DNA from 4 places in the Rhodococcus sp. NPDC057529 genome. Region 3 is predicted to be linked to each of the others. Evidence: riboswitches for the same ligand, from Rfam matches in the RefSeq annotation. Region 3 holds a riboswitch; each other region holds the start of a gene.
The links. A riboswitch is a leader RNA that binds a small molecule or an ion and turns the genes downstream of it on or off. The one in region 3 is predicted to bind S-adenosylmethionine.

Region 1 (4,205 bases), on a different contig from region 3:
CAGACGATGTCGGTGTCCATGCGGTCACCGATCATCAACGTGTTCGCGGAGTGCGCGCCGATGGCCCGCAGCGCCGAGCGCATCATCAGGGCGTTCGGCTTGCCAACGTAGTACGGGTCGCGGCCGGTGGCCCGGCTGATCAATGCCGCAACGGATCCTGTGGCCGGAAGGGAGCCCTCGCGCGACGGTCCGGTGGGGTCGGGGTTGGTGGCGATGAAGCGAGCACCCCTCTCCACCAGGCGAATTGCGGTGGTGATGGCCTCGAAGGAATAGGTGCGGGTCTCACCGAGGACCACGTAGTCGGGATCGTTCTCGGTGAGGACGTATCCGATGTCGTGCAGCGCGGTGGTGAGCCCGGATTCGCCGACGACGTAGGCGCTGCCGCCGGGGCGCTGGTTCGCCAGGAACGTCGCGGTGGCCAGGGCGGACGTCCAGATCGATTCCTCGGGAATGTCCAGGCCGGTGCGGAGCAGCCGGGCGCGGAGATCGCGCGGAGTCCTGATGGAATTGTTGGTCAGGACGATGAACGGGGTGCCGGACTCCCGGAGTTCGGCCAGGAACAGGTCGGCGCCGGGGACCAGATGCTCTTCGTGGACGAGTACGCCGTCCATGTCCATGAGATAGGTCCAGCCCGGGTGCTCTACTTCGTTGCTCACCGACTCAGTATGGAGGAGCGGGAGGGTGCATGCGTGACTATGCGAGCAGCCGGAACAGGCCGATGAGACCGACGACGACGATGGTTCCCCGCAGCGCGGTGGGGGACAGGCGGCGGCCGTAGCGGGCGCCGAGGACGCCGCCGAGCAGCGAGCCCACCGCGATGAGGCCGGCGGCCGCCCAGCTGATCCGGTCGAAGGCCACGAGCGTGTACGCGGTCGCGGCGACGACGTTGACGATGAGCGACAGCAGATTCTTCGCGCCGTTCATCCGTTGCAGGCTCTCCGGCAGGATCGCGCCCATCACGCCCATCAGCAGAATGCCCTGCGCAGCGGTGAAGTATCCGCCGTACACCCCGACGGCGAACGTGCCGACGGTCAGCAGGGTGAGTCGCGTAGTGCTCAGGCCCGCCTCGTGGCTGCCGCGTTGCTTCGCCCAGGCCTGGATCTTCGGCTGCAGCACCACCAAAATCAGGGCGAGGATCAGCAGCACCGGGACGATGAGTTCGAACACCGTTTCGGGCAGGTGCAGCAGGAGCCACGAGCCGAGAATCGCACCGCACAGGGAGGCCGGGATCTGCCACCGCAGCCGCGGTCCCTGCCCGGCGAGCTCCCGCCGGTATCCCCACGTGCCGGACACGCCACCGGCGACGAGGCCGATCGCGTTCGACATCGTGGCGGTCACGGGAGGGAACCCGAAAGCCACCAGGGTGGGGAAGGTGATGAGCGTGCCGCTGCCGACGATGGCGTTGATCGCGCCCGCGCCGACGCCGGCGACGAGGATCGCGATGACTTCGAGTGGTGTCACCGAGGCGACGTTACAAGGGCCTCCGACGGCCCGGCAGCCGGGTCACGCGGCGGCGGCGATACGCGACCGCGCGTCCCATCCAACCGCATCCCCGACCGGTTGTCAGCACTTCTGCGCACGGTGATTCTTGCGTCCGCGCGACGCTATTTCCCTTGTGTTGCAGGGAAATACCCCGTGTTGACGACGTCCGGGAATGCAGCTAGTGTTCGCTTCAACCATCCAGAGCGACCGAGAGACCTGGCTCGTTGACGTCGCAGCAACCCTTCCGAATTTTTCGGGTGCGGGTGCTACCGCCGGGATCGATGGAAGGCAGCACATGAACTACCCCGCGCGCCCTGCGTGGCGCAGACGGCACATCGACCTGTGCCGTACCACCTCCTGCCACTGTTGACGAGGTCTCACCGCACGCTCACCGGGTGAAACGCCAGGTGAGCGCCTGACGCGCGCCCGCATCCCGCGGAAGACGCGCCCTCCTCCCCGTCCCGTCTCCAGGTGAAAGGCCGCCTCAGTGATGTCTGTACCCAGTGGTGAGCGAACGTGAGCGCCCCCGTCCGGGCGCGTTCGGCTGCGCCCCTCGATTCCGAACCGTCCGGCAATGGTGACCGGCCCGCGGACGCCGCGCTGGAGGTCGCACGACGGTGGCACCCGTGGCGGTGGGTGGTCAGCGCCGCCGTGCTGGTGCTGCTCGCCCAGTTCGTCCACGGCCTCGCCACCAACCCGGGGTGGGACTGGGCGACGTTCGCCAAGTACTTCACCGCCGGCTCCGTGCTGCAGGCCCTGTGGATGACGGTGAAGCTGACCCTCTGGGGGACGGTCCTCGGATTCGCGCTCGGCGTGGTGCTGGCGGTCGGCCGCCTGTCGCACAACCCGGTGCTGCAGGTGATCGCCTGGGTGTACATCTGGGCGTTCCGGTCGATCCCGCTGATCGTGCAACTCCTGTTCTGGTTCAACATCACGTACCTGTATCAGACTCTGTCGCTGGGCATTCCGTTCGGACCGGGCTTCTTGACGTTCGAGGTCAACGGCGTCATCAGCGGCTTCACCGCCGCCGTCATCGGTTTGGCACTGCACCAGGCCGCGTACTCCGCCGAGATCATCCGCTCCGGCATCATCTCGGTGGACCACGGGCAGATCGAGGCGGCCCAGTCGCTGGGCATTCCGCGTCGTCGCCAGTTCTTCAAGATCGTTCTGCCGCAGGCGATGCGCGGCATCCTGCCGAACGCCGCGAACGAGGTCATCAGCCTGTTCAAGGGAACGTCGATCGTGTCGACGATGGCGATCGCCGAACTGTTCTACCAGGTTCAGGTGATCTTCGGCCGCAACGGTCGCGTCGTACCCCTGCTGATGGTCGCGACGATCTGGTACATCATCCTGACCACGCTGTTGTCGATCGGCCAGTACTACGTCGAGCGGCACTACGCCCGCGGATCGGCCCGGGCGCTGCCCCCGACTCCGTGGCAGAAGGTCACCCGGAAATTCGCCGAGATCCGCGACGCCGGCGTCTCCGTACCGAGAGGGGCCACGAAATGACGACCGACACCCAGCAGGCGGAGTTCGCGGTCGAGGTCCGCGGAGTTCACAAGTCCTTCGGCGCACTCGAAGTCCTCCAGGGGGTGGACCTGCTGGTCCGCAAGGGCGAGGTGACGGTGATCCTGGGCCCGTCGGGTTCCGGCAAGTCCACGCTGCTCCGCACGCTCAACCACCTGGAGAAGGTCGACCGGGGCACCATCCGGATCGACGGCGACCTCATCGGCTACCGGCGCAAGGGCAACAAACTCCACGAACTGCGGGAACGCGACATCCTGAAGCAGCGGTCCCGAATCGGATTCGTGTTCCAGAACTTCAACCTGTTCCCGCACCTCACGGTGCTGGAGAACGTGGTCGAGGCACCGGTGTCGGCGCAGGGCCGCGACCGTGCCGAGGTCGAGGCCGAGGCGATCGCCCTCCTGGATCGGGTCGGCGTCGGCGACAAGGCTCACGAGTACCCGCGGCAACTGTCCGGTGGCCAGCAGCAGCGGGTCGCGATCGCCCGCGCCCTCGCACTGCGCCCGGCGGTGATCCTGTTCGACGAGCCCACGTCCGCCCTCGACCCCGAACTGGTCGGTGAGGTCCTCGCCGTCATCAAACAACTGGCACGCGACGGCGCCACCCTCGTCATCGTCACCCACGAGGTGGGTTTCGCGCGGGAGGTCGCCGACACGGCGGTGTTCATGGACGCCGGCGTCGTCGTGGAGCAGGGCCCGCCCGCGCAGGTCATCGACGACCCACAGCACGACCGCACCAAAGCTTTCCTCTCCCGAGTTCTCTGACCTCCACACCCCGGTGTGGATCCCCGAAAGGCACACATGTCCACCGCACGGTTCCGTAAGAAGATTCTGGCCTCGGCCCTCACCACCGTCGCGCTGCTCGCCGCCGCGTGCGGGGGCGGCGACGTCGAGGACGAGGGATCGGGGCCCACCTCGGCCGCCGGCTACAACCTCACCGCCGATCAGAATCGCATCACCACCGACGAGGTCGAGTCGATCGCCGCGAAGGTCCCCCAGCAGATCCGCGACCGCGGGACGCTCGTCGTGACGGGCAGCGCCGGATCGGCCCCGCCGCTGCGCTTCTACGCCGACGACGACAAGACGCTCATCGGCTCGGAGACCGACTTCGCATACCTGATCGGCGACGTCCTCGGCCTGAAGGTCGACCTGCAGGCCGCGGACTGGGCGCAGAACTTCGTCCGAATCGACTCGGGGGAA
Region 2 (4,205 bases), on a different contig from region 3:
CGCCGGGTTCACGTTCGCCTCCTTCGATGATTCGCTGCTGCCGCCCGGCGCCGACGGGGGACCCGTCGGCCGGATCGACGCCGTGAATCGCGCCGCGTTCGTGGCCGCGACCACCAGCACGATCGGGCTCGTCCCGGTGGTCGGCAGCACCTACGCCGAACCGTTTCACACGTCCTCCCAACTCGCGACACTCGACTATGCGTCGCGGGGACGCGGCGGCTGGATCGCCGCACGCGACACCGACCCGCGGGTCGCGGGCGCACTGGGCCGGACCGAGATCACCGCACCCGCCGACCTCGCGCGGGAGGAGCGGGACGCGATCGCCGTGATCCGGGACCTGTGGGATTCCTGGGAGGACGACGCGGTGATCCGCGACTACGCCACCGGCCGTTTCGTCGACCGCGACCGACTGCACTACCTCGACTTCCGGGGCGAGACGTACTCGGTGAAGGGTCCGGCGATCGTGCCGCGGCCGCCGCAGGGGCAACTGGTGGTGTTCGGGCTCGACGGGCAGACCGATCCGTCCCAGGTCGACGTGGTGCTGGTGTCCGGGACGACGCCCGGTGACATCGCCGACGCCGCCGCGCGGGCGAAGGACCGCGGGGCGGCGCTGGTGTTCGCCGAACTCGACGTGGCGCTCGGCGCAGCCACTCCCGCCCCGTCGAGCGAGCGGCTGTCGTTCGCCGGCGAGGCCACCGGACTGGTGGAACTGCTGCGCGCACTGGATCCGCACGTCGACGGTGTGCGTCTGCATCCCGCCGTGGTCGACGAGGACCTCCCGGTGCTGGCGCGGTACGTGATCCCGGCACTCCTGCGCGCCGGTGTCGCCCACCGTCCCGTACCCGGTTCGACCCTGCGCAGCACGCTCGGACTCGACCGCCCCGCCAACCGATTCCGGGCCGACCGCCTCGCAGAATCCTCTCGCTGAAAGGTTGTGGAGATCATGACCGACAACTCGTACGCCCGGCCCGATGCCCAGGTGCATTTCGGGGTCTTCTTCCAAGGCGTCAACCACACGACGATCTGGTCGGATCCGACGAGCGGATCGCAGATCGACTTCGAAACGTTCCGTCGGGTGGCACAGACCGCCGAGCGGGGCCTGTTCGACGCCTTCTTCCTGGGTGAGGGTCTGCGCCTGCGGGAACAGGAAGGCAAGATCCTCGATCTCGACATCGTGGGCAGGCCGGACGCGATCACCCAGCTGTCGGCGCTGGCCGGCATCACCCGGCGCATCGGGCTGGTGGCCACCCAGAACACCACCTACAACGAACCGGCCGACCTCGCCCGGCGACTGTCCGGGCTGGACCTGCTGTCCGGCGGACGCGCCGGCTGGAACGCCGTCACCACGGACAACGCGTGGACCGGGGAGAACTTCCGGCGCGGCGGCTTCCTCGATCACGCCGACCGGTACGAACGGGCCGGGCAGTTCCTGGGCGTCGCCCGGGCGATCTGGGACGCGTGGGCCGACGGCGCCGTCGCGACGAGCACCGAGGCGCCGTCCTGGGCCACCGCGGGCAGTGTGGAGGACGTGTCGCGGCGCACGTCGCAGTTCGATGTCACGATCACCCCCACCCTGCCGCGCAGCGCCCAGGGCCATCCCGTCATCTTCCAGGCCGGCGACTCACCGGCAGGCAGGGACTTCGCGGCCACGCACGCCGACGTCATCTTCTCCCGGCACGGAACCCATTTCGACGAGGCGCTCGCTTTCGCCGACGACATCCGGGCGAGACTGCGCCGAGCGGGGCGCCCCGAGGACGACGTCAAGATTTTGCCGGGCACCCAGATCGTGCTCGCGGAGAACGCGTCCGAGGTGGAGGACAAGGTCCGCTGGGTCCGCGAAGGCCAGTACACCGGGCAGACGGCGCTGTCGCTGGTCGGGCAGGTGTGGGGCCGCGATCTTTCCGATCGCGACCCGGACGGTCCACTGCCCGACTTCGATCCGGTGCCCGCACCGATCTCCGTCACCCGCGGGGCCGCCCGCGACGGCAAGGACCCGCTCGCCATCGCCCGCGAGTGGCGGGCCCTGGCGGAGGCGCAGAACCTGTCGCTGCGGCAGGTCGCGATCGCGACGACTCAGCGGTCCGGTTTCGCGGGTACCCCCGGGCAGGTCGCCGACGAACTCACCCGGTGGGTGCGCAGTGGCGCGACCGACGGATTCAATGTTTCGCCGTATCTGGTGCCCACCGGACTCGACGAGATCGTCGACCTGCTCGTGCCCGAACTGCAGGAGCGCGGCTCGTACCGAACGCAATACGAAGGCGCGACGCTGCGTGAGCATCTCGGTCTCCGCCCGCCGCTGTCGCGACGGGAACTCCCGCCCCGGCAGGCAGTCGGGTAGCGGGGGCCGTGTGGCGCGGCGACCGGCGATCTCTTACACTTGGTAACGACCATCCAGAGCGACCGAGAGACCTGGCTCGTTGACGTCGCAGCAACCCCCCGCCCCGCGGGTGCGGGTGCTACCGCCGGGATCGATGGAGGAACCATGTTGACCGAAGGCTTCGTGAGCGCCTGGGGGCGTCTGCACGTCGATCTCTGCCGGTTGTCCACCTCCATCTGTCACAGCTGATCTGACACCCCGGCACCTGCCCGGGGTTCCTGCTCTACACACCGCATCCGCGTCGGATCCGGTGTCCCTCACCTTTCTGTGCGCGTGAGCGCTGCCCACTCGACGGTCGGCGCGCACGGCACTTCTTCGAGATCACGGAGTTCTCGGTGCCATCAGTGCCTTTGTCCTCGTCCCACCGCGGCCGCATCGCGGCAGGTATCGGCGCCGCCGCCGTGCTGGCCACGGCGCTCACCGCCTGCGGTGGCGGCTCCAGCAGTTCCTCCGCGGACGCGGGCCCGCCGCAGCCCGGCGGCACCCTCCGCTACGGCCTGTCCCAGGCACCCACGTGCGCCGACCCCGCGCAGTCGGGCACCAACCAGACGATCTACGTGGCCCGGCAGGTGGTGGACTCGCTCACCGACCAGGACCCGGAGACGGGCGAACTGAAGCCGTGGCTGGCCGAGAGCTGGGACACCGACGCCGACGCGTCCTCCTTCACGTTCCACCTGAAGGAGGGGGTGACGTTCAGTGACGGAACACCTTTCACCGCGGAGTCGGTGAAGAAGAACCTCGACGCCATCGTGAACACGCTCACCGGTGCCAAGGCCGCACTGGGTGCCAGCTACCTCACCGGGTACACGGGCACCACCGTGATCGACCCGCAGACCGCGCAGGTCGACTTCGCCGCACCCAACGCGCAGTTCCTCCAGGCGTCGTCCACCCCGCAGCTCGGCATCCTGTCCGACAGTTCCGTCGCGAAGTCCGCCGAGGAGCGGTGCACCGGCAACATCTCGGGCACCGGGCCGTTCACGTACGCCGACTACCAGCAGGACAAGTCGGTCACCCTCGCCAAGCGCGCCGGATACAACTGGGGTTCCGACGTGTTCGCCCACGACGGCGAGGCCTACCTCGACACCATCGAGTTCACCGTCGTCCCCGAATCCGGTGTCCGCACGGGCAGCCTGTCCTCGGGACAGCTGGACGCGATCAGCGACGCGCTGCCGCAGGACGCCCCGCAGATCGAAGGTGCGGGCGGGCAGGTGCTCACCACCTCGAATCCCGGAACCCCGTTCGGCTTCCAGCCCAACGTGACCCGCGGACCGCTCGTCGACCCCGTCGTGCGCAGCGCGCTGGTGCCGGCGATCAACCGGCAGGAACTGGTCGACACCGTGCTCGGCCCCAACTTCAAGCCGGCCACCAGCACCCTGGCCAGCCGCACCCCGGGCTACGTGGCACTGCCCGACGTGACGTACGACCCGGAGAAGGCGAAGTCGATCCTGGATCAGGCGGGCTGGGTGCCCGGCGCCGACGGCATCCGCGAGAAGGGTGGTCAGAAGCTCGCCTTCCCCGTGCTGTTCAGCTCTGTATTCGCCGGCAACCAGGCCATCCTCGAACTGGTGCAGCAGCAGCTCAGAGCGGTGGGAGTGGACCTGCAGCTCGACCTCGTGTCGACCCCGGAAGCCACCGCTCGCCAGAATTCCAAGGACTTCGACGCCACCTACTACAACAGCACCCGCGCCGACGGCGACATCCTGCGCACACAGTTCGGGCTCGAAGGCCGCAATCTGAACAGCCGCGGCCCGATTCCCGCGCTCGACGACGTGCTGACGAAGCAGCTCGCCACCACCGATCCCGCCGCGCGGAGCGCGCTCGTCGCCGA
Region 3 (4,205 bases):
GCCTCGGACAGCAGCACGTACGTGCCCGGGTCGAACCTGCCGACCAGCTTGTCGGCCTGATGCTGGAGGTAACTTTCGACAGAGTACCGCCCGCCGCGCCACGGGTCCTCGCCGTCCTGCGGCGAGTTCGCGAACCGGGAGTCGAGTTCGCTCTCGGTGCGGTACGTGAGGTGCGCGATCCTGCGGGCGATGCGCAGTCCGGTCCGGGGGATCCGGCCGGTGTCGTGGTAGTCGCCGCCCAGCCAGTCGGGGTCGCTGGTGATGGCCTCGATCTGGGTGGTCTGCGTGCCGATCTGGTCCGCGGTGGCGCGGGCGCCGACCGCGAGAACGAGCGCCGACGCCACCTGGTCCGGGTACGTGACGGCCCACTCGAGCGCGCGCATGCCGCCCATCGAACCACCGACCACGGACGCCAGCTTCTCGATGCCCAGCAGGTCGGTGAACTTCTTCTCGGCCGCGATCTGGTCGCGGATGGAGATTTCCGGGAAGCGGCTGCCCCACGGGCGGCCGTCCTCCGCGATCGAACCGGGGCCGGTGGTGCCCCGGCAGCCACCGAGGACGTTGGTCGCGACGACGCACCACTCGTCGGTGTCGATCGGCGCACCCGGGCCGACCATTCCGGTCCACCAGCCGGGGGAGGGGTGCTCGTCGGTGACGGGGCCGGTGACGTGGGAGTCGCCGGTGAGGGCGTGCTCGACGAGGACCACGTTGTCGCGGTTCGGGGACAGCTCGCCCCACCGCTGCACGGCGAGAGTCACGGACGGGATCACCGCGCCGTTCTCGAGCTCGAGCGATCCGATGTCGACGGTGCCGAGACGTCCGTCGGCCACGGGGAGGTTCTGCACTGCGCTCACGGTCAAGATGCCGCCGCCGTAATTCCGGATTCGATATCGGCGATGATGTCGTCGATCCCTTCGATGCCGACTGCCAGCCGGACCAGTCCGGGGGTGACGCCGCTGGCGGCCTGCTCCTCCGGGGTCAGCTGGGAGTGTGTGGTGGACGCCGGGTGGATCACCAGCGAGCGGACGTCGCCGATGTTCGCGACGTGGCTGTGCAGGGTGAGGGCGTTGACGAACTTCTTGCCCGCGTCGATGCCGCCGGCGAGTTCGAACGTCACGATGGCACCCGCACCCCTCGGCGCGATCTGCTTGGCTCGGTCGTACCACGGTGACGACGGGAGTCCGGCGTATCCGACGGACACGATCTCCGGCCGCGCCTCCAGGTACTGCGCCACGGCGGTCGCGTTGGACACGTGCCGCTCCATCCGCAGGCTCAGCGTCTCGAGGCCCTGCGCGATGAGGAACGCGTTGAACGGGGAGATCGCGGAACCGAGGTCGCGCAGCAACTGCACGCGCGCCTTGAGGGCGTAGGCGGGCGGCCCGAGTTCGGAGTAGACGACGCCGTGGTAGCTCGGGTCCGGGGTGGTGAAGCTGCTGTGCCTGCCCTGGGTCCAGTCGAACGTGCCGCCGTCGACGATGACGCCCGCGATGGCCGTGCCGTGGCCGCCGAGGTACTTGGTGGCCGAGTGCACCACGATGTCCGCGCCGTGCTCGAGCGGGCGGATCAGGTAGGGGGTGGCCACGGTGTTGTCGACGATCAGCGGGATTCCGTGCTGGTGTGCGACGCCGGAGATTCCGGGCAGGTCGAGCACGTCGTTGCGGGGATTGGAGATGGTCTCGCCGTAGAACGCCCGCGTGTTCTCCCGGACGGCGTTCTTCCACTGCTCGAGGTCGTCGGGGTCTTCGACGAACGAGACCTCGATGCCGAGCTTGGGCAGCGTGTAGTGGAAGAGGTTGTACGTGCCGCCGTAGAGGCGCGGGCTGGAGACGATGTGGTCGCCTGCCTCGGCGAGGTTCAGGATCGCGAACGTCTCGGCGGCCTGCCCGGACGACAGCAGCAGGGCGGCGACGCCGCCTTCGAGGGCGGCGATGCGCTGTTCGACCGCGTCCTGGGTGGGGTTCATGATGCGGGTGTAGATGTTGCCGGGCTCGGCCAGACCGAACAGCGCGGCAGCATGGTCGGTGCTGTCGAACGTGTACGAGGTGGTCTGGTAGATCGGCAGCGCCCGCGCCTTGGTGGTCGCGTCGGACGTCTGCCCGGCGTGGATCTGCTTGGTCTCGAACGACCAGTTCTCGGTCATGTGCTGTCTACTCCAGTGGTCTGACGAGGCGCGGACGAGGAGTTCATTCGCTTCGCGCACAGGGCTTGTCTGGGGTCTATCTACGACAACAACAACACATCATGAACCTCCGATGTCGGACCCGCGCTTGTCACCCGACTGTGTGTATGAATCAGGGAACCAGGTCATCACCCGGGGCACCCCACCGCGGTGGAGGGTTGCCGGCCAGCTAGCCGGGGCTCGTTGCTGGCACTCATGACCTCTGTTGAATCTTAGCGGCTGCGGTAAAGCGACCGGAAACGGCACCGAACCGGGCCGCGAGCAGGGAAAAGTTACCCGCCGGTAGGTGTGGGATTTCACACCTGCATATTGCGCGACCCGCGTATAGCAGTACGCTTGTCTTGTTTAAGTACGGTCTCCCCGGCGGCCGCCGTGACCGTCTACGTTTGACAAGCGAACCGTTCGCGGACCCACTCACGAAGTGCGCCCGCAACCGTGTAACCAGGGAAACTTCCTAGGAGGACGCGAAGCACCCATGTCCAAGATCAAGGTTGAGGGCACCGTCGTCGAACTCGACGGCGACGAGATGACACGCATCATCTGGCAGTTCATCAAAGACAAACTGATCCATCCCTACCTGGATGTGAACCTGGAGTATTACGACCTCGGCATCGAGTACCGGGACGAGACCGACGACCAGGTCACCGTCGACGCGGCCAACGCCATCAAGAAGCACGGCGTCGGCGTCAAGTGCGCGACGATCACCCCGGACGAGGCACGCGTCGAGGAGTTCGGCCTGAAGAAGATGTGGCGGTCGCCCAACGGCACCATCCGCAACATTCTCGGTGGCACGATCTTCCGCGCGCCGATCATCATCTCCAACGTCCCGCGACTGGTCCCGGGCTGGACGAAGCCGATCATCATCGGCCGTCACGCCTTCGGCGACCAGTACCGCGCCACCGACTTCAAGGTTCCCGGCCCCGGCAAGGTGATGATCACCTACACGCCCGAGGACGGCAGCGAGCCGATCGAGCACGAGCTGGTGAACTTCCCCGACGGCGGCGGCGTCGTCCAGGGGCAGTACAACTTCACCAAGTCCATCGAGGACTTCGCGCGCGCCTCGCTCAACTACGGCCTGCAGCAGAACTACCCGGTGTACCTGTCGACCAAGAACACCATCCTCAAGGCGTACGACGGCGCGTTCAAGGACATCTTCCAGCACGTGTACGAGACCGAGTTCAAGCCGGAGTTCGACGCGGCAGGACTCACCTACGAGCACCGCCTCATCGACGACATGGTCGCGTCGGCGCTCAAGTGGGAGGGCGGCTACGTCTGGGCCTGCAAGAACTACGACGGCGACGTCCAGTCCGACACCGTCGCGCAGGGCTTCGGATCGCTCGGACTCATGACCTCCGTGCTGCTGACCCCGGACGGAAAGACGTGTGAGGCCGAGGCCGCGCACGGCACCGTGACGCGTCACTTCCGCCAGCATCAGCAGGGCAAGCCGACGTCCACCAACCCCATCGCGTCGATCTTCGCGTGGACCCGTGGACTCGAGCACCGCGGCAAGCTGGACAACACCCCCGACGTCATCGGCTTCGCTCAGAAGCTCGAAGACGTGGTCATCAAGACCGTCGAGGGCGGCCAGATGACCAAGGACCTCGCGATGCTGGTCGGCGGCGACCAGGGCTACCTGACCACCGAGGAGTTCCTCGGTGAGCTGGACATCAACCTCCAGAAGGCCATCGCCGAGCAGTAGGCGCCGAAGCCGCAGCAGTACGAAACGGGATGCCCCCCTCGGCGGGGTGTCCCGTTTCGCGTGTCCGGGACCGGGTGAGTCATCTCACGGCCGCTCGCGCCGCGAAACGCGGAATCCGGGGAAGAGAATTCCGGTGTGGGTCGTTGCGCAACGAGGCGCCGTGCGCCGCGTAGTCGTATTTCTGCCTAGTCGAAAGTTCTGCTGTGAGCACTTCCACCCCGGTCCGCCCCGAGCACCTCGGTGTCATCGCGCAACATCCGTCCGTCCGCACGCTCGCCATGATCGCGCTCGCGCTCGGTGGCTTCGGGATCGGCACCACCGAGTTCG
Region 4 (4,205 bases), on a different contig from region 3:
AGTCGGCGGTCAGGTCCACCCAGTAGTCGGCGCCGTTGATCGGCCGCGTGCCTGCGGCGCCCTCGGCGGCCGGGTGGTGTCCTGATCCGGTCAGCTCGACGGCGACGCGAAGGGGACGGGAAACGAAGGCATTGTCTCGAGACATAGGGGTTCCTCGGGAATGACGTGTGCGTGTGAGTGAAACGGAGCGGGAAGACCGGTCAGCTCGAACACATACCCGAGGCGGTTCGGCACAGATCGACATGCCGACGGCACCAGTGAGCAATCATTGTGCTCCCAGCCTGCGATGCCATGCCGTCATACTAGCGCGTCTCGCGAAAAGCGGGTCTCGGGCACCGGATTCCACTGGCCGCTCTCCTTGGCGTAGGCCCAGTTCCGGCGTCCCGCCACCAGGGTGCGCACGGCGTCGACCAGCCGATCCACGTCCTCCGAGCAGCTTCCGAGACCCAGGCTGACCCGCACGGCGCCGTCGGGCCTGCCGAGGCGGCCGAGCAGCGGGTGTGCGCAGAAGCGTCCGTCGCGAACCCCGATTCCGTGTTCGGCGGACAGGTAGGCGGCGATCTCCCCCGGCTCGAAACCGTCGATCGTGAACGTCACGATCCCCACGGTGTCGGGGGCGTCCGACCACAGCCGCAGGAACTCCAGGCCGTCGACGGAGCCGAGGCCGTCGAGCAGCCGGCCGGTGAGCGCCGCCTCGTGTTCGGCCACCGTGCCGAAGTCCAGTTCGGACAGCGCATCGCACGCGGCGGCGAGGGCCGCGGCGCCGAGCACGTTGGGGGTTCCCGCCTCGTGCCGGGCGGGGGAAGGCGCCCACTGAGTGGATTCGACGGTCACGTTCCGGACCGCGCCGCCGCCCGCGAGGTAGGGCTCGGCGGCGTCGAGCCAGTCCCGGCGGCCCACGAGCACGCCGGCGCCGAACGGGGCGTACAGCTTGTGCCCGGAGAAGGCGAGGTAGTCGACACCCCACTCCTCGACGTCGATGCGGCGGTGCGGTGCCAGCTGAGCGGCGTCGACGAGAATCCGTGCGCCGCAACGATGCGCCACCTCGGCGAGGGCGGCGATCGGCAGCACCTCGCCGGTGACGTTGGAGGCACCCGTCACCGCGAGCAGGGCGGTGGGCTTGGAGCACAGTTCGGCGACGAGCAGCCGGACGGTCTCGGCCAGCGTGTCCGCGGCCCGCACGACGCGAGAATCCTTCCACGGCAGCAGGTTCGCGTGGTGTTCGATGTCGAGGACGACGGTGCTGCCGGGAACGCAACCGGCGAGCAGGTTCAGCGAGTCGGTGGTGTTGCGGGTGAACACCACCACCTGGTCGTCACACGCTCCGACGAACCGGGCCACCGAGTCGCGGGCCTTCTCGTAGCACTCGGTCGACACCCGCGAGGCGTAACCGGCGCCGCGGTGCACGCTGGAGTACGTCGGAAGCAGTGCGCCTATACGGTCCGTCACCTGTGCCAACGCCGGCGCACTGGCCGCGTAGTCGAAGTTCACATACGTGCAGTCGCCGCCCTGAACGAGCGGAACCCGCAGGTCGGAACCCGAAACCTGAGCCAGGGGGGCAACACACACGTCAGCGGTCAATACAGCAGTCATCACGACATCCCTCGTAGTCAGGGACTCGTCGCAGGGTCGGCGCCCTCTCGGAGTCCGCGCTTGCCGGGTTCGGTATGAACCTCAGCCTGGTCGTCACCCGGAGCACCCCGCCGCGGTGGAGGGTTGCCGACCAGCTAGCCGGGGCTTGACGCTGGTACTCGTGACCTGTTTCGAAGATTGCAGGATCGGCGCGCAGTTGTCAACTCGACACCGGAAGGGTCCGGGATCCGGGCTCGGCGCTCGCGTCAGCCGGGGGTGACTCCGAGCAGCGGGGCGAGCTGATTCGCAATCGGGTTGAGGTCCAGCTTGTTCGGGTCCTTCTTGGGTGTGGAGTCCCACGGCTGAACGGTGGCGGGGTCGCCGAACACGATCCGATTCGCGCTGCGGACGCCGGTGAGACTGCCCTGCGGGGCCGCACAGGTGGCGGCGGTGTTCTGCGGGAAGTCCTGCTGCGTGTCGTCGAAGTTCGGATCCTGGCTCTTCATCTCCCGGAGGATCGCCTGGGTGCCCTCGTACCCGACGGTGCACGACGGCGGGTTGTTCGTCTCGGCCACCAGGCCCAGGTGCACGGTTCCGTCGTCGGGAGCGATGGTCGACGACGCCGCCGCCACGCCCGGCAGGTACACGAAGAGGGTGCGCAGGGCCGTCGCCTGCACGGAGATCACCTTCGCCGTGGCCGACAGGTTGGCGAGGCCGGCCGTGATTCCGGGTCCCGCCTCCGAGACCAGTTGCCCCAGTTGTCCGCTCGCCGGGTTTCCGTTGTCGATCAGCTGCCGGACGTCGGGGTCGCTGCTGCGCAGGCGATCCGCGAGCGAGTCCAGGTCGGAACTGAAATCCTTGATCGCCGAGGACTGTTCGGACTGCGTGCCCAGCACGGTCCGGCCGTCGCGCAGCAGTGCCACGGTGCGGTCGAGCGATTCGGCGCCCGACGCCGACAGCCCGGACAGCGAGTCCGCCAGCGACTGAAGGTCTTCGCCCTTTCCGTCGAAGGCCGCGCCGAGTTCGGTCACGACGGTGTGGAGCGCGTCGATCGGCACGGATTCGGTCAATCCCTGCGTGCCGGCAAGCAATTCCTCGACAGGCACCGGCGTGGACGTGTCCCGGGCGGCGATGCGGGAACCGTCCGTCAGGAACGGTCCCCGATCAGCAGAGGGCTGCAGGTCGACGTACTGCTCACCGATCGCCGACCGGTTCGCCACAACGGCTTTCGCGGACGCAGGAATGCCGGGCGCGCTCTTGTCGATCCTCAATTCGACGACGACGCCGTCCGCGGCGAGAGACATGTTCCCGACACGGCCGACCGGCACGCCGCGGTAGGTGACTTCGGCGTTGGTGAAGATGCCGCCCGACGTCTCCAGTTCGAGATTCACGGTGTATTCGCCGAAGCCGAGGAGGTTGTCGAGGCGCACGTAGTGGGCGCCCACGTAGACGAGCCCCGCGACGGCGACGAGTACGAAGCCGATCAGCTGCCACCGGACCATCGGCGACCTCACGGTGCGCCCTCGATGTCGCGTCGGTCGAGCGCCGTCCCTGCGGCGGCGACCGGGTGCCGGTTCACGGTTCGGCTGGTGGTGGCGGCAGGCACAGGCACTCCGATGACTGATGAATACATGAGACGAGCGGTCACACATATATCTAGCCCGATTGCCGGAGCAGCGCAAACTCCGCGCAGCCCACGGTGGCGCACGTCACCATCCGGTATTGACTGAATTTTCAGTTTGGAATATGTTCGGTAGCCAACAGGACGTGATACCTGTCACCTCCGCCCCGAATGTGAGGTCCGCAGTGTCCACGAATCTCGACCCGACGACGCCCCTCGACGACACCGCCCCCTCCCCACCGGAGGACCGGTTCGGCCACGTCGAGACGATCGGCGTGGAGTACATCCCCGAATCGGAACGCGATTCGCGACCGCTCAACATGCTCGCGGTGTTCTTCGGCGGCAATCTGGCGTTCTCCGTGATCGTGTTCGGCTGGCTCCCCATCACATTCGGGCTCAGCTTCGGCAGCGCGGTGGCGGCCAGCGCGATCGGCATCGGGCTCGGAACGCTCCTCATCGCTCCCCTGTCGCTCCTGGGCCCGCGCACCGGCACGAACAACACCGTGTCGAGTGGTGCGCACTTCGGAGTGAGCGGGCGGATGATCGGCTCGGGACTCACCCTCCTCTTCGCCCTCGCCTACGCGGCGATCGCGGTCTGGACCTCGGGTGACGCACTGATCGCCGCCGCCCACCGCCTGTTCGGCACACCGGTCGACAACGGCATGCTCGCCCTCGGCTACGGCATCATCGCCGCCGAGATCGTGGCCGTCGCACTGTTCGGGCACGGCACGGTGGTCGCGCTCCAGAAGTTCGTGCTGCCCGTCGTCGCCGCACTGCTCCTGCTGGGGGTCTTCGCGTTCGGTGGCCACTTCGACGGCGGCGCGGGCAGCGGCGACTACCTGCTCGGCGGCTTCTGGCCGACCTGGATTCTGGCCGTGGTCCTCGCCGTCGGCGGTCCGCTGTCCTACGCCCCGACGCTCGGCGACTACAGCAGGCGGATCTCCCGGGAACGGTTCAGCGACCGTTCGATCGTCGCGGCCACCATGGCCGGCATCTTCTTCGGACTGTTCCT

Region 1: linked by a shared signal. The riboswitch ahead of ACFU5V_RS29695 (putative leader peptide) and the one ahead of ACFU5V_RS21715 (bifunctional o-acetylhomoserine/o-acetylserine sulfhydrylase) in region 3 are both predicted to bind S-adenosylmethionine.
Region 2: linked by a shared signal. The riboswitch ahead of ACFU5V_RS29735 (putative leader peptide) and the one ahead of ACFU5V_RS21715 (bifunctional o-acetylhomoserine/o-acetylserine sulfhydrylase) in region 3 are both predicted to bind S-adenosylmethionine.
Region 4: linked by a shared signal. The riboswitch ahead of ACFU5V_RS00100 (aminotransferase class V-fold PLP-dependent enzyme) and the one ahead of ACFU5V_RS21715 (bifunctional o-acetylhomoserine/o-acetylserine sulfhydrylase) in region 3 are both predicted to bind S-adenosylmethionine.

What each region holds. Positions count from the first base shown of each region.
Region 1 is NZ_JBHVEY010000017.1:139,680-143,884, forward strand. Features, by position in the region: gene ACFU5V_RS29685 (HAD-IIA family hydrolase) at 1-617, opposite strand, end outside; gene ACFU5V_RS29690 (sulfite exporter TauE/SafE family protein) at 694-1,461, opposite strand; SAM riboswitch class I at 1,674-1,770, shown strand; gene ACFU5V_RS29695 (putative leader peptide) at 1,778-1,852, shown strand; gene ACFU5V_RS29700 (amino acid ABC transporter permease) at 1,999-2,991, shown strand; gene ACFU5V_RS29705 (amino acid ABC transporter ATP-binding protein) at 2,988-3,770, shown strand; gene ACFU5V_RS29710 (ABC transporter substrate-binding protein) at 3,807-4,205, shown strand, end outside.
Region 2 is NZ_JBHVEY010000017.1:146,191-150,395, forward strand. Features, by position in the region: gene ACFU5V_RS29725 (LLM class flavin-dependent oxidoreductase) at 1-928, shown strand, start outside; gene ACFU5V_RS29730 (NtaA/DmoA family FMN-dependent monooxygenase) at 944-2,338, shown strand; SAM riboswitch class I at 2,385-2,478, shown strand; gene ACFU5V_RS29735 (putative leader peptide) at 2,483-2,566, shown strand; gene ACFU5V_RS29740 (ABC transporter substrate-binding protein) at 2,722-4,205, shown strand, end outside.
Region 3 is NZ_JBHVEY010000010.1:265,685-269,889, forward strand. Features, by position in the region: gene ACFU5V_RS21710 (homoserine O-acetyltransferase) at 1-854, opposite strand, end outside; gene ACFU5V_RS21715 (bifunctional o-acetylhomoserine/o-acetylserine sulfhydrylase) at 857-2,140, opposite strand; SAM riboswitch class IV at 2,259-2,380, opposite strand; gene ACFU5V_RS21720 (NADP-dependent isocitrate dehydrogenase) at 2,655-3,878, shown strand; gene ACFU5V_RS21725 (MFS transporter) at 4,082-4,205, shown strand, end outside.
Region 4 is NZ_JBHVEY010000001.1:18,309-22,513, reverse strand. Features, by position in the region: gene ACFU5V_RS00110 (hypothetical protein) at 1-145, opposite strand, end outside; gene ACFU5V_RS00105 (putative leader peptide) at 201-269, opposite strand; gene ACFU5V_RS00100 (aminotransferase class V-fold PLP-dependent enzyme) at 298-1,593, opposite strand; SAM riboswitch class IV at 1,645-1,759, opposite strand; gene ACFU5V_RS00095 (MlaD family protein) at 1,839-3,086, opposite strand; gene ACFU5V_RS00090 (hypothetical protein) at 3,083-3,205, opposite strand; gene ACFU5V_RS00085 (purine-cytosine permease family protein) at 3,379-4,205, shown strand, end outside.